DNA from 2 places in the Sinobaca sp. H24 genome. Region 2 is predicted to be linked to the other one. Evidence: riboswitches for the same ligand, from Rfam matches in the RefSeq annotation. Region 2 holds a riboswitch; the other holds the start of a gene.
What was found. A riboswitch is a leader RNA that binds a small molecule or an ion and turns the genes downstream of it on or off. The one in region 2 is predicted to bind lysine.
Positions count from the first base shown of each region.

Region 1 (7,787 bases), on a different contig from region 2:
AACAGCCCCCTGGATAGAAAATTCCATACTCGGCGCATCTCCGGGTTCTCAGTCTTTCTGGATTGTCCTGCTTTTAGCAGTGTTATGGGTTATTCTCAGCATTCTTATTTTTCTCGGGGCTTTCCGTTATACGAAAAAATCCAGAATGCCTGATATCCGCTGGAAAAACGATGAAGGTCATATAGACGTATCAAACGATACGATTAAAAATATTATTTACCGGAATATCAATAATTTTGAAGGCCTCGACAGCTCTGAAGTACAGATTCAGCATATCGAATCCGATAATGTCCTGAACGTCAGGGCCCATATTACTATTAATGGAAAAGCTCCTATCCAGACGCTTTCCGAAAAAATCCAGGAAGCAGCAAAAGCTGATTTGGAGCGCATCACTGAAATGGATGTTAAAACGTTTGACGTCATTATTAAAGATAATCTTGAACCAAGCCAGTCCGTTCCTAAAGGACCGAAAGTTTCCAGAGTTCAGTAATTATACATTCTATAAGGTGGTGTACAAATAATGAATGAAGAAAGAGATATGAACCAGCCGGATACAGCATCCTCCAAACAATGGATCGACTACAGAGGACGAATCGTATGTACAGTATTGGCACTGCTTCTCGGAATTATCTTTCGGGATTCGGTGAAGCACTAGTTGTAGCCATCTTTCTAGCAGCAGGCTACCTAATTGGAAGACAGCTCGACGGACACAGGGATTTTCAGGATGCAACCCGGAAAACGATGGAGTTTTTGACCGCCCGCAGATAATACCGGCGGCCGTGGGAATGTTACTACTATTATTTAGGAGGCATTTATTATGCAGAATGGACCAAACGGAGAAAATAAAAAAAGAAGCGAATCACAGAGAAGAAGCAATAAGCCGGAGGCCTCTCCGGCAGAAGAGCAGAAAGAGTCAGCTGAGCGTATGGGAGGCCCGGGCTCTCCGGCCAGAAACATGGAAGGACGCACACCGGTTCAAACGTCCAGTGATTCACCCTCAGAAAAAAAGGATAATCTTCCTGCTGACACAAAAGACAACGCTCCGGCTTCTACGTCATCTGTTCCAGCAACAGCCACGAGCAGCCTTTCAACAAACACACCGAACAATCCGCCCTCTTCCACTTCCATTTTAATTGATGAGGAAGTAGTGAAGAAAATTGCCGCTGTCGCATTGATGCGTGTAGACGGCATTGTAGGAATGAGCGGCGGTGTTGTGGAAGGTATTACAGATCGTCTCGGCAGCGGAAACCTGACAAAGGGCGTCAGCGCAGAGGTAGGAAAAACCCAGGCTGCTCTTGATGTAAATATTATTGTAGAATACGATAAAAGCATTCCAGCTATTTTTGAAGAAGTACAGACTCATGTCGCTCATGACATTGAACGAATGACCGGCTTGGAAATTGTAGAAATTAATTTGACGGTCGATGATATCGACAAAGCCGGGGATGAGAAACTAGCTCCTCCGGAAGAAGAACCTAAAGATCCAGCTCCGCCTCGTGTTCAATAATTATCTTAAAGCTGCCGGCAACCGGCAGCTTTTTCTTTTCGCTTTCCATGCGGTTTCATTTTTCATTCGATGCCCGGGTAAATATGATAAAATAAAAAAGCATACACGACAACAGAGACCTTTTATACAGAAAAATAGAAAGAATGGAGAGAAGCTATATGAAAACAATTGCAATTGACATGGATGGCACCCTTCTCCACGAAGAAGGCTATATAACAAAGGAAAATGCCACGGCTCTGGAAAAGCTTCAGGAAAACGGAGATAAAGTCGTAATTGCTACAGGAAGAGGCATGCCTGATGTTCAGCGTCTTTTACAAGAAGTAAACGTAAAGCCTGATGGTATCATTTCCTTAAATGGCGCCATCATTTCCTGGGGAGAGGAAATAATCCGGGAAGTACACATGATCCGCGAGGATGCTGTCGCTTTAATGCACTGGCTCGATGAGCAGCAGATTTACTATCATGCCTATACGAACAAAGGCATTTATACTCCCCCGCAGTCGAGTGACTATTTCCGCAGTGACCTTGATGCCTTCACAGCCACCCTCGATAACGGCAATGAGGTAAATGAACGCATTTGGAACGTTGCAGAGGGCCACCGCCGGAAATCCAAAATGAAAGACCTTCCCGCCCCTGAATTTATTGAAGAAAACCAGATTACCGTTTATAAATTTCTTATTTTGTCTATGCTTGGAGAGAAGCTGCAGGGATGCCGAAACAGCTGGGAAGACCAGGAAAGTATCCATATTACCTCTTCCGGTCGTGATAACCTGGAAATTATGCATCCAAACACCCAAAAAGGAATTGGCCTAATGCATTTAACCGAGCATGCCGGGCTTTCTATGGATAAAACCTATGCGATAGGAGATAACTTTAACGACCTGCCTATGTTTGAAAAAGCAGCTACGAGCATTGCGATGGGAAACGCCGAACCGGAAGTAAAAAAAGCAGCAACGTTTGAAACAACGCATCATAATGAAAGCGGCGTAGCGCATGCTATTGAAACGTTTGTACTGAACACTCCAGCAGGCAGCAGCTTATCCTGATAAAAGGTTTGCTTTCCTCATGAAGCCATTGTTATAATTATTTTTGAATAAATTATGTGAATGAAGCGGTATGGAAAACACACAGAATGACTGAACATCCAATTTTATAGAAAAGCCTCATCGCTCGATGAGGTAGAGGCGCGGACGAAAAGAAGTATGTACAGATAGGGTGACACCGATAACCTGTACAAAAAGGGTTCTCCGCCGAAATGCCCGGACAGGTCATCTTCCGGGCATTGGGCCTGTATTAAATAAATACAGGACTGCCGCAGAATCAACTGCGGAGAGCTACCTGTTTTCACCGGATCCGAGGTGTCCGCTGCATGGTGACAGTCTGTCTCCATGCAGTTTTTTTATTGCCTGCGGCCATTTATAAATCAGGATACAGGCTTTGGTGAATTGCGCTGTCATACGTATGCTTCATGATGAACTGGAGGAATAATAATGGAAGAATTATCTGCTCTGTCGCTTCTGCCGCCTCTTCTGGCTCTTGCGATGATTATTGTTACAAAGAAGGTTCTGCCTTCTCTGGGTTTAGGTATTTTAATCGGTGCCCTGCTCATCAACGACTGGTCTTTGCTTGCTTCCCTCTCATACATATGGTCTATTTTTGCCGGTTTTTTCTACACGGATGGCGCCATTAATACGTGGGAGCTTTATATTATTTTCTTTCTGCTTATTCTCGGTGTCATGGCTGCCTTAATCAGTCTTTCCGGGGGCAGCAGAGCTTTTGGAGAATGGGCCCTGCGCCGTGTCAAAACAAGAACCGGTGCCCAGCTGGTTACCTTTTTATTCGGTATCTTAATATTTATTGATGATTATTTTAACAGCCTTACTGTAGGTCAGGTAAGCCGTCCTTTAACCGACCGTCACGGGATCTCCCGGGCAAAACTTGCCTATATTGTTGATTCTGTCGCCGCTCCTGTCTGCGTTATTGTGCCGCTTTCCAGCTGGGGCGCTTATATTATTACGATTATTGCCGGAATCCTTGAATCCTATCAGGTAAATCAATACAGCGGTCTGCAGGCATTTTTGTACATGATTCCAATGAACTTCTATGCGATTACGGCCCTTCTGCTCGTTCTTCTGATGATTGTCTGGAAGACTGATATCGGACCAATGAAAAAACACGAGCGCCTCGCACTTGAGGAAGGCGTGCTGTTTGACAGCTCCAAGCTTGGCATACCGGGCGAAACAGGCGGACAGCTTGATGAATTAACCGGCCGCGTCCGCGACCTTGTTCTTCCTATCGTTATTCTTGTAGCCGCAACGATCGTCTTTATGATCATCACTGGTGCTCAAAATGCAGAAACGGTTACGTACTGAGCGTGTTTGCTGAAACAGATGTGTCCGCATCTCTTGTGTACGGCGGTCTGATTGGATTAGCCGCGGCTCTTATTCTTACCCTCACTAAAAAGCCAAAGTCTTCTATGGTCGGCAAAGCAGGAGCAGCGGGTATTAAAGCAATGATGCCGGCTATTTATATTTTAATTCTTGCCTGGATCATTGTAGCTGTTATCGATGAGCTGCAGACCGGAGCATACCTGGCTGCATTAATTGACGGCAGCATTCCGCTGTTCCTACTGCCTCTGCTGCTGTTTATTGTAGCCGGCTTTATGGCTTTCTCGACCGGGACATCCTGGGGAACATTTTCGCTTCTTCTTCCGATTGCCGGAGAAATTGCAGCTACGCTTGATATTACAATGATGCTGCCTTTCTTAGCCTCTGTGCTGGCCGGTTCTATTTTTGGAGATCACTGTTCACCTATTTCCGATACGACAATTCTTTCGTCTACCGGAGCAGGAAGCCATCATATCGATCACGTAGTGACACAGCTTCCTTACGCCCTGATTGCAGCCGGAGCCTCTTCTATAGGCTACCTTGTTCTTGGAGTATCCGGAAGCATGTGGCTTGGGCTGTTAACCGCTGTGATCCTTCTGGTAGCAGTCGTCTATATCATGAAAATAATTCTGTCCAAATCAACGACAGCTTCAGCATAATAAAAAGCCGGAACCTGTTTAAAACAGATTCCGGCTTTTGCTGTTTTTCTTGTTCACGAACATAGAGTATTTTTGTTACGCGAACCAGTTAAGGGCTGCCGGCTTTTTATTACGGAAAATATGTTTCACTTCTGTATACTCCTCAAAGCCGATATGACCGAGCTCCCGGCCAAACCCGGACTGCTTGTACCCGCCCCAGGGAGCCTGGGCAAAGTATGGATGAAAGTCGTTAATCCAGACCGTACCCATACGAAGCTGTGCTGCTACACTTTCCGCTTTGGCGATATCATTTGTAAATACAGCACCCGCCAGACCGTAAATGGTGTCGTTAGCGAGCGTTACGGCTTCCTCTTCTGTTTGGAACGTCTCAATAGTAAGAACCGGACCGAATACTTCCTCCTGCACAATTCTCATATCCGCCTTACACTCTGTAAAGATAGTCGGCAGATAGAACGAACCATTCTGCAGTTCTTTCTCCTGAGGACGGGAACCACCGAGAACAAGCTTTGCTCCTTCTTCCTGCCCTATTTCTACATACTTCTCCACCTTGGCGCGATGCTCATTGGATATAAGCGGTCCGGACTGGGTGCTTTCGTCAAAACCATTGCCCAGCTTAATATTTTTAGAGCGTTTCACAAGCTCCTCTACAAATTCGTCGTGAATGCTTTCTTCTATAATAAGACGTGAACCGGCAGAACACACCTGGCCGCCGTGGAAAAATACAGCGTTCATCGCCTGATCAACTGCTGTATCAAAGTCTGCGTCAGCAAAAATAATATTCGGGTTTTTTCCGCCAAGCTCAAGCGCAATTTTCTTTACGTTTACGCTTGCTGCCTGCATGATTTTCTTTCCTGTGTCGATACCTCCGGTAAAAGAAATCAGGTCTACATCAACATTTTCGGAAAGCTCAGCTCCAACCGATGCCCCGGATCCTAATACAAGATTGGCAACTCCTTTTGGAAATCCGGCTTCTTCCATTAACTCAAATACCTTTACGGTCGTAAGCGGTGTAATTTCACTTGGCTTTACTACAATTGTATTTCCTGCTGCCAGCGCCGGGGCAATTTTCCAGGCTGCCTGAAGCAGTGGATAGTTCCAAGGAGTAATTTGTCCACATACACCGACCGGCTCTCTAACTACACGGCTTTCAGAATCCGGAAGAGGCGAGGCGATCACTTCTCCCCCATTTTTGTCGGCAAGCCCTGCAAAATACTGGAATACGCCCGCAATATCATCCATATCTGCGCGGCTTTCCACCATTGTTTTTCCGGTATCAAGTGTTTCCAACTCTGCCATCTCTTCATTATCACGTCTAATAAAGTCAGCTATCTTTTGTACTAGATCTCCTCTAATAGCTGCCGGCGTACCGGCCCATTCACCGTTATCGAAGGCTTCGCGTGCCGCCTGAATTGCAGCCCGGGAATCTTCCCTGTCTCCTTCTGCAGCCGTTGCAATGGTCTCTTGGTTGAACGGATTTAAAATACTGCGGGTATTTCCTGATTTGGCTTCTACCCACTCTCCGTTAATAAACATTCTCTTATCAGACAAGTAAAACGCCCCCTTCTATTTCTTTCATTTGTTTCCTTCAAAAAAATACGTTATCAACTCTATAGCAGAAACGATGGATGTATACGGGCTGAGGTACAAGATCAGCTTAACATTATTTGAAAGATGCTGGAGCCGAAAAAAGAGACAGAGTGGCTTGATTTCCTGCCACTCTGTCTCTTTTTTTTGTACTTTATTTTACAATCATTACCGGACACTGGACCCGCTTCGCCACTTTGTGGCTGACGCTTCCGAGTACCATCGTCTGGACCTGATTTAAACCGCGGCTTCCAATAATGACGCACTGGTAAGAGCCTTCGTTGGCAAACTTCACAATGGCCGGGCCCGGATCGCCGTGCTTAATATGAATATCATAGGAAATATTTTTTTCCTTCAGCTTGGTTTCAATAGGAGCAAGCTTTGCTTTTCTTTTGCTGTTAATAACGTTGGAATCACCGTATTTCAGCACATCTGATTTTGATTTGTCTCCATCTACTGCGAAAATGATGTCCATATGAGAATCCTGTTCATGTTCCACCATAGCCATGGCGTGTTCGGCCGCACGCACTGAATTCTCTGAACCATCAGCTGCAAGAAGTACTTTTTTATACATCGCCATCTCTCCCTTACTATATATATACGACGAGGAAGAAAGAAATTCCTTCCACTTTTTCATCTGTTCCCGGGATAAAAAAACAAAAGGAGCTCCTTTTCCCTGTCTTTGGAGTAAATCAGCTCATTAATGACCGGAGATCATGCCGTCCAGCTTTTCTATTAAGCGGGAGCTTTCTTTATTTACGCCGATAAAGCCTGTCGTGATATCTTTTTGTTTGTATTTGCTTTTTACTTTATCCAGCGCTTCTACAGCGGAATCATCCCAGACATGTGATTCGGAAAGATCGATGTCTATATGCTTAATTCCTGCTTCGGCATCTTTATCGTAGTCAAAGCTTTTTGTAAACTCTGATACCGAAGCAAAGAATAATTGCGCCTGAACGCGGTAGACTTTCGTCGTCTTATCGCTGCCTTCTTCTTCCGTCAGCTTCACACGGGAGATTTTCGCTGCGAAGAATACCATGCTGAGAAGCACGCCGGCAAACACGCCGATCGCAAGGTTATGCGTGTACACAACGACAATTACTGTCAGCACCATTACGATCGTGTCTGATTTTGGTATCTTCGGCATAGCCCGGATAGAGCCCAGTCGAATGTACTGATCGACACCATAATCATGACGCCGGCAAGCGCCGCCATTGGAATCTGTACAACCAGCCCGCCGAGAATAATAATGAGAAACATTAAGAACACACCGGCGACTAAGGCAGACAGGCGTCCGCTTCCGCCGGACTTCACGTTAATAACAGATTGACCAATCATCGCACAGCCTGCCATTCCTCCAAAAAAGCCGGTCACGACGTTGGCATAGCCCTGCCCTTTGGATTCTTGATTTTTATTACTTTCCGTATCGGTCATATCATCGACAATATTAGCCGTCAGCAGAGATTCAAGCAGACCTACAACTGTCAGGGATAAGGCATAAGGAAAAATAATCGCGAGCGTCTCAAAATTCAACGGAATATCCGGAATTAAAAAGATCGGGAGCGTACTCGGAAGAGCACCCATGTCTCCTACGTCACGGACATTAAAGCCCATGAAAATAGCAAATGCGCTGACTACGATAATTGCGAT
Region 1 is NZ_JALBWT010000008.1:13,309-21,095, reverse strand. It holds gene amaP (alkaline shock response membrane anchor protein AmaP) at 1-490, shown strand, start outside; gene MMY81_RS33360 (hypothetical protein) at 521-655, shown strand; gene MMY81_RS12330 (Asp23/Gls24 family envelope stress response protein) at 818-1,507, shown strand; gene MMY81_RS12325 (HAD family hydrolase) at 1,666-2,553, shown strand; lysine riboswitch at 2,679-2,852, shown strand; gene MMY81_RS34030 (Na+/H+ antiporter NhaC family protein) at 2,998-3,879, shown strand; gene MMY81_RS34025 (Na+/H+ antiporter NhaC family protein) at 3,882-4,553, shown strand; gene betB (betaine-aldehyde dehydrogenase) at 4,629-6,086, opposite strand; gene MMY81_RS12310 (universal stress protein) at 6,292-6,711, opposite strand; partial or broken gene MMY81_RS12305 (SulP family inorganic anion transporter) at 6,838-7,787, opposite strand, start outside.
Region 1: it holds a riboswitch for lysine, as region 2 does, so the genes downstream of both, MMY81_RS34030 (Na+/H+ antiporter NhaC family protein) here and MMY81_RS00525 (Na+/H+ antiporter NhaC family protein) in region 2, are expected to answer to the same signal.

Region 2 (7,787 bases):
GTTGATGTGTCCAAAGATACGATCAAGAACATTGTGTACCGCAACATTAACAACTACGAAGGTCTCGACAGCTCTGAAGTACAAATTCAGCATATCGAGTCTGACAATACGCTAAACGTACGAACTTATATTACTGTAAATGGAAAAGCACCTATCCAGACGCTGTCTGAGAATATTCAGGAATCAGCTAAAGCTGATCTGCAGCGCATCACAGAGATGGAAGTTAGAACATTCGATGTCATTATTAAAGACAACCTTGAACCAAGCCAGTCCATTCCTAAAGGACCAAAAGTTTCCAGGGTGCAGTAATAGTTATACATTCTATAAGGTGGTGTACAAATAATGAACGAAGAAAAAGAACAATACCAGGCGAATACGGAGCATCCTGCCTCGTCTTCCAAACAATGGATTGACTACAGAGGACGAATTGTATGTACAGTATTGGCACTGCTTCTAGGAGTTATTTTCTTATTGTGGGGATTTGGCGAAGCACTTGTTGTAGCCATCTTTTTAGCAGCCGGTTATCTAATCGGCAGACAGCTTGACGGTCATAAAGATTTTCAGATCGCTACCCGGAAAACAATGGAGTTTTTAACCGCACGCAGATAAGCATAAACAGCCAAACGAAAGTCACTATTATTATTTAGGAGGCAATTATTATGGAGAACGGACCGAACGGACCAAACAGTGAAAACAGAAAAAGAAGCGATAAACCGCAAAGAAGAAGCAGTAAACCGGAAGCGACTCCGGCAGAGGAACAAAAAGAGTCAGCAGATCGTATGGGCGGGCCTGGATCCCCGGCTAGAAACATGGAAGGCCGCACTCCGGTTAAAACGTCGGGCGATTCCTCTTCCGAAAAAAAGGAAAACCTTCCTGCTGAAACAAAAGAGACCAGCCCATCTTCTTCATCATCTGTACCTGCAGCGACGACGACAAGCAGCATTTCCACCACCACGCCGAGCAGCCCGCCCTCTTCCACTTCTATTTTAATTGATGAAGAAGTAGTGAAGAAAATTGCGGCTGTTGCATTGATGCGTGTCGATGGTATTGTAGGAATGAGCGGCGGTATTGTAGAAGGTATCACGGATCGGCTTGGCAGCGGTAACCTGACAAAAGGTGTCAGCGCTGAAGTAGGAAAAACTCAGGCTGCCCTCGATGTAAATATTATTGTAGAATATGATAAAAGCATTCCAGCTATTTTTGAGGAAGTACAAACGCATGTTGCTCACGATATCGAGCGGATGACAGGCCTTGAAATCGTTGAAATTAATTTAACAGTAGACGACATTGATAAAGCCGGAGATGAAAAGCTGTCTCCTCCGGAAGAAGAACCAAAAAATACTGCACCACCGCGTGTTCAATAAATCTTGTAAAGCTGCCGGACCCCCGGCAGCTTTTTTTGGCTTTCCGGCGGCTTCATTTCTCATTCGATAACCCGGTAACTATGATAAAATAAGAAGGCAAACGTACGAATAGAGATTTTTCATATAGAACAAATAGAAAGAATGGAGAGAAGCTACATGAAAACAATTGCAATTGATATGGACGGCACTCTTCTACACGAAGACGGCTATGTGACGAAAGAAAACGCGTCTGCTTTAAAAAAGCTTCAGGAAAAAGGAGATAAAGTCGTTATCGCTACGGGAAGAGGTATGCCGGATGTGCAGCGGCTTCTTAACGAAGTAAACGTCAAAAACCGGACGGCATTATTTCTTTAAACGGCGCTATCGTTTCCTGGGGAGAGGATATTATCCGGGACGTTCATATGATCCGCGAAGATGCTGTCGCCTTAATGCATTGGCTTGATGAACAGCAGATTATTATCATGCCTATACGAATAAAGGAATTTATACGCCTCCGCAGTCCAGCGACTACTTCCGCAGTGACCTCGATGCTTTCACCTCCGGCCTCGACAACGGCGATGAAGTCAATGAGAAAATTTGGAAGGTGGCAGAGGGCCACCGTCGGAAATCAAAAATGAAAGAGCTTCCCGAGCCCGAATTTATTGAAGAAAATCAGATTACCGTTTATAAATTTCTTATTTTGTCCATGCTCGGAGACAAACTGCAGAACTGCCGCAGCAACTGGGAAGACGCGGAGAGCATCCACATTACCTCCTCAGGCCGGGATAACCTGGAAATCATGCATCCAAGCACGCAAAAAGGCATTGGACTAATGCATTTAACCGAACACGCCGGCCTTTCTATGGATAAGACCTTTGCAATTGGAGACAATTTTAACGATCTTCCTATGTTTGAAAAAGCAGCTACAAGCATTGCAATGGGAAATGCGGAACCGGAAGTGAAAAAAGCCGCTACATTTGAGACAACTCATCACAACGAAAGTGGTGTAGCGCACGCTATTGAAACATTTGTACTAAATGCTCCAGCCGGCAGCAGCCTGACGTAATAAAAGGTTTGCTTCCCTGCGGCCCCATTGTTATAATGATTTTTGAATAAATCATGAAATGAAGCAGTATGTAAGATAAACAAATGGACTGAAAACCCAATTTCATAGAGAAGCCTCATCGCTGGATGAGGTAGAGGCGCGGATGAAAAGGAGTATGTGCAGATAGGGTGACACCGATAACCTGAACAAAAAGGTTTCTCCGCCGAAATGCCCGGACAGGTCATCTTCCGGACGTTGGGCCTGTATTGAATAAATACAGGACTGCCGCAGCCATATCCTGCGGAGTGCTACCTGTTTTCACCGGATCCGAGGTGTCCGCTGCATGGTGACAGTCTGTCTCCGTGCAGTTTTTTTATTTCCTGCGGCCGGCCTTTTCTTTTTAAAAAATCAGGATACAGGCTTTTTGATATGTGCTGGCATACGTACGCTTCATGACGAATTGGAGGAATCATAATGGAAGAATTATCTGCGTTGTCGCTCTTGCCGCCACTTTTGGCTCTGGCGATGATTATTATTACACGAAAGGTTCTGCCATCCCTTGGGCTGGGTATTTTAATCGGTGCTCTCCTTATTAACGATTGGTCCGTGCTGGCTTCGATCTCATACATATGGTCCATTTTCACCGGTTTTTTCTACACGGATGGGGCCATTAACACGTGGGAGCTCTATATCATCTTCTTTCTGCTTATTCTCGGTGTGATGGCGGCCTTAATCAGCCTTTCCGGCGGGAGCAGAGCTTTTGGGGAATGGGCGCTGCGCCGGGTCAAAACAAGAACCGGTGCGCAGCTGGTAACCTTTTTGTTCGGTATTTTAATATTTATAGACGATTATTTCAACAGCTTGACGGTCGGCCAGGTAAGCCGTCCTTTAACAGATCGACATGGTATTTCCAGAGCAAAGCTCGCCTATATCGTCGACTCTGTTGCAGCGCCTGTTTGTGTCATTGTACCGCTTTCCAGCTGGGGTGCTTACATTATCACGATTATTGCCGGCATCCTTGAGTCCTACCAGGTAAATCAATACAGCGGCCTGCAGGCATTTTTGTATATGATTCCGATGAACTTCTATGCAATAACAGCTCTTCTGCTCGTTCTTCTGATGATTGTATGGAAAACAGATATTGGCCCGATGAAAAAACACGAGCGCCGCGCGCTTGAGGACGGTATTCTTTTTGACAGTTCCAAGCTTGGTGTACCGGGCGAAACGGGCGATCAGCTTGATGAGTTGACCGGCCGTGTTCGTGATCTTGTGCTTCCTATCGTTATTCTTGTCGCTGCAACGATCGTATTTATGGTCATCACTGGTGCCCAAAATGCGGAAACTGTAACGGTGTTAAGCGTTTTTGCCGAAACAGATGTGTCCGCTTCTCTCGTCTACGGCGGACTTATTGGATTAGCCGTCGCTTTTATCCTTACCCTCACTAAAAAGCCTAAGTCTTCTATGGTAGGTAAAGCAGGAGCTGCGGGTATTAAAGCAATGATGCCGGCTATTTATATTCTGATTCTCGCCTGGATCATTGTAGCCGTGATAGACGAGCTGCAGACAGGAGCATATCTTGCTGAATTAATCGATGGCAGTATTCCGTTATTTCTTCTGCCCCTGCTGCTGTTTATTGTTGCCGGCTTTATGGCGTTTTCAACCGGCACGTCCTGGGGAACATTTTCGCTCCTTCTTCCGATTGCCGGAGAAATTGCAGCAACGCTCGATATTACGATGATGCTGCCTTTCTTAGCCTCTGTTCTGGCCGGTTTCTATTTTCGGGGATCACTGTTCCCCTATTTCCGATACGACGATTCTCTCGTCCACGGGAGCCGGAAGCCACCATATTGATCATGTCGTGACACAGCTCCCATATGCCCTCATTGCAGCCGGAGCATCTTCTGCCGGGTATATTGTTCTTGGCCTGTCCGGAAGCATGTGGCTCGGCCTGGTAACGGCTGTCGTGCTGCTTGTAGCTGCTGTCTATCTTATAAAAGTGTTTTTATCCAAATCAGCTCCAGCTTCCGCCTCATAAAAATATAAATACCTAAAAAACCTGCGGATCTGACATCCGCAGGTTTTTTGATTATATTCTATTGGATAGAGCTTGGTACCTGGTTAAAGCAGCGCTTGTAGATCCACTGATAGTCACGCTCTTTAAGATCTCTTGGATTTCCTTCTGTCTGAGGGTCTTTCATGGCTTCTTTAGAAAGACGATCGATCATGTCAGAAGATACGCCCTGTTCTTCGAGATTAGGGATATCCAGATCTTCAGCAAGATCATACATCCACTTCACAGAAGCTTTTGCAGCTTCTTCGGTTGTCATATCTGCTGTATTGATGCCAAAAGCCTGTGCCATACGGGCAAAGCGCTCAGGAGCACCTTTCCAGTTATATTCCATAACAGGTCCCATCATCGTTGCTACACACTGACCGTGCGCAACAGGGATAATACCGCCAAGCGTCTGGCTCATTGCGTGGGCTGCACCCGCGGACTCGCTTCCGTAGGAAAGACCGGCAAGCATAGCAGCCTGCGCCATTCCATAACGGGCTTCCAGATCGGCACCGTCTGCATAGGCACGACGAATGTATTTAGATGCATACTCCATTGCCATTAGGGCTACAGCATCTGTAACAGGCTGAGCAAACTTCATCGTGTAGCACTCTACCGCGTGGGCAATTGCATCGATACCTGTCATTGCTGTTACGTGAGGCGGCATGGACACATGAAGCTGCGGGTCAAGAATCGTAAGGTGAGCCGCGATTAACGGACCGCCTGTATTAAATTTAAATTCGCGCTCTTCGTCCGTGATAACGGCCCACTGCGTTACTTCAGAACCGGTTCCAGCTGTTGTAGGAATCGTTGTAAGCGGCGGGATGCGGTTTTCGAGCGGTTTTTTGCCGTCTGCTGCTTCGTAGTCCAGTACCGAACCTTCATGAACAGCTTCTACACCAATAGCTTTCGCTGTATCCATAGAGCTTCCGCCTCCGACTGCTACAAGACCGTTGCATCCTTCTTCTTTAAAGACTTTTGATCCTTCTGCAATTAAACGTACCGGTGGGTTAGGCTCGACTTTATCGAAAAGCACAACCTCCACGCCTGCTTTTTTTAAATGTTCAATAACTGGATCTACGACGCCGGCTTTATAGATGCCAGGATCTGTAGCAAGAAGAACTTTTGTTGCGCCAAGCGCTTTTACTTCTTCCCCAATGTGCTTAATGGAACCAATTCCGTGTTTGATTGCTGTTGGCAGTTCAAACGTATGATAACTTAACATAGATTCTACTTTCATATTCAAACTCATATACAATTCCTCCTATAGGACCGTTGTTTTTTATATTTGATGTATTGTAAAGTCTCAGGTCTATGCCTGGTGTCCCAGGCACAGGACCTATTACTAAGCGAACCAGTTAATGGCTGCAGGCTTCTTGTTTCGGAAAATGTGCTTCACTTCTGTGTATTCTTCCAGGCCGATATGGCCAAGCTCACGGCCGAAACCGGACTGCTTGTATCCGCCCCACGGTGCCTGCGCAAAGTATGGATGGAAATCATTAATCCAGACAGTACCCATGCGGAGTTTTGCTGCTACACTTTCCGCTTTCGCGATGTCATTAGTAAAGACGGCGCCGGCCAGGCCGTAAATCGTATCGTTGGCCAGCGTTACCGCTTCTTCTTCTGTCTTAAATGTTTCAATGGTAAGAACCGGACCGAATACTTCCTCCTGAACGATTCTCATATCCGCTTTGCATTCTGTAAAGATAGTAGGCAGGTAGAACGAACCGTTCTGCAGCTCCTCCTGTTCTGGACGGGAACCGCCGAGAGCAAGCTTTGCTCCTTCCTGCTTTCCAATCTCTACATATTTTTCTACCTTGGCACGGTGTTCATTGGAGATAAGCGGCCCGGACTGGGTGCTTTCGTCAAATCCATTGCCAAGTTTAATATTTTTAGAGCGTTTCACGAGCTCTTCTACAAATTCATCATGAATGCTTTCTTCTATAATAAGACGGGACCCGGCAGAGCATACCTGACCGCCGTGGAAAAATACCGCATTCATGGCCTGGTCGACCGCTGTATCAAAATCTGCGTCGGCGAACACGATATTCGGATTCTTTCCACCAAGCTCAAGCGCAATTTTCTTTACGTTTACGCTGGCGGCCTGCATGATTTTCTTGCCTGTTTCGATGCCTCCGGTAAAAGAGATCAGATCAACGTCCACATTTTCGGAAAGTTCGGCTCCAACAGTAGCACCAGGGCCCAATACAAGGTTGGCTACGCCTTTAGGAAAACCAGCTTCTTCCATTAACTCAAATACCTTTACTGTCGTAAGCGGCGTGATTTCACTTGGCTTTACTACAATGGTATTTCCGGCAGCCAGTGCCGGCGCAATTTTCCACGCTGCCTGAAGCAGTGGATAATTCCATGGAGTAATCTGTCCGCAGACACCGACCGGCTCTCTTACCACGCGGCTCTCTGAATCCGGCAGAGGAGAAGCAATGACTTCTCCCCCATTCTTATCAGCAAGTCCTGCGAAATATTGGAACACACCGGCAATATCATCCATATCTGCACGGCTCTCCACCATTGTTTTTCCGGTATCAAGCGTTTCAAGCTCAGCCATCTCTTCATTATCACGTTTGATAAAGTCAGCTATTTTCTGAACGAGCATTCCTCTTTCTGCTGCCGGGGTATTGGCCCATTCTCCGTGATCAAATGCTTCGCGCGCTGCCTGAACAGCTGCCTGGGAATCTTCCCTTGCACCTTCGGCGGCGGTTGCAATGGTCTCCTGATTAAACGGATTTAAAATGCTGCGGGTGTTTCCTGATTTGGCTTCTACCCATTCTCCGTTGATATACATTCTCTTATCGGACAAGTAAAACGCCTCCTTCTATTTTTTTGATCTGTTTACTTTTTGTTTAGTTTGTTTTAAAAAAATTTAACGTTTCGAACAATTTAAATTTAACACGGGGAAAATTATCTGTCAAAAAAATTTTTATGTTTTTAAATTTCTACCATATATAGAATTTTCAGCGTCACCTATTTTCAAGGCACTCCTTTTATTAAACCTTTGACAAACTTCTTTATTGCGTTATCATTAAAAAAGTAAAGAAATTATTTAACAAATTTAATTTATTATATTCAGAGGAGGGGTTTAATGTCTAACTCCCATGATGAACAAGCTAGAGAGTCGCTCGAAAATGCAAAAGATCTTGTAGTTGATTCGATAGCAGAAACAATGGATTTATACGGAGTGACCCGAAGTGTCGGTACTTTATATGGAACGATGTATCTCGAAGGAGATATGACATTAGATGAGATGCGGGAGCGTCTCGGTATGAGCAAGCCAAGTATGAGTACCGGAGTTAAAAAACTTCAGGAATTTAACATCGTTAAAAAAACA
Region 2 is NZ_JALBWT010000001.1:80,722-88,508, forward strand. It holds gene amaP (alkaline shock response membrane anchor protein AmaP) at 1-309, shown strand, start outside; gene MMY81_RS00505 (DUF2273 domain-containing protein) at 343-609, shown strand; gene MMY81_RS00510 (Asp23/Gls24 family envelope stress response protein) at 660-1,364, shown strand; gene MMY81_RS00515 (HAD-IIB family hydrolase) at 1,521-1,718, shown strand; gene MMY81_RS00520 (HAD hydrolase family protein) at 1,846-2,409, shown strand; lysine riboswitch at 2,533-2,707, shown strand; gene MMY81_RS00525 (Na+/H+ antiporter NhaC family protein) at 2,863-4,239, shown strand; gene MMY81_RS33655 (Na+/H+ antiporter NhaC family protein) at 4,202-4,423, shown strand; gene gbsB (choline dehydrogenase) at 4,482-5,693, opposite strand; gene betB (betaine-aldehyde dehydrogenase) at 5,787-7,244, opposite strand; gene cudC (choline uptake/conversion transcriptional regulator CudC) at 7,542-7,787, shown strand, end outside.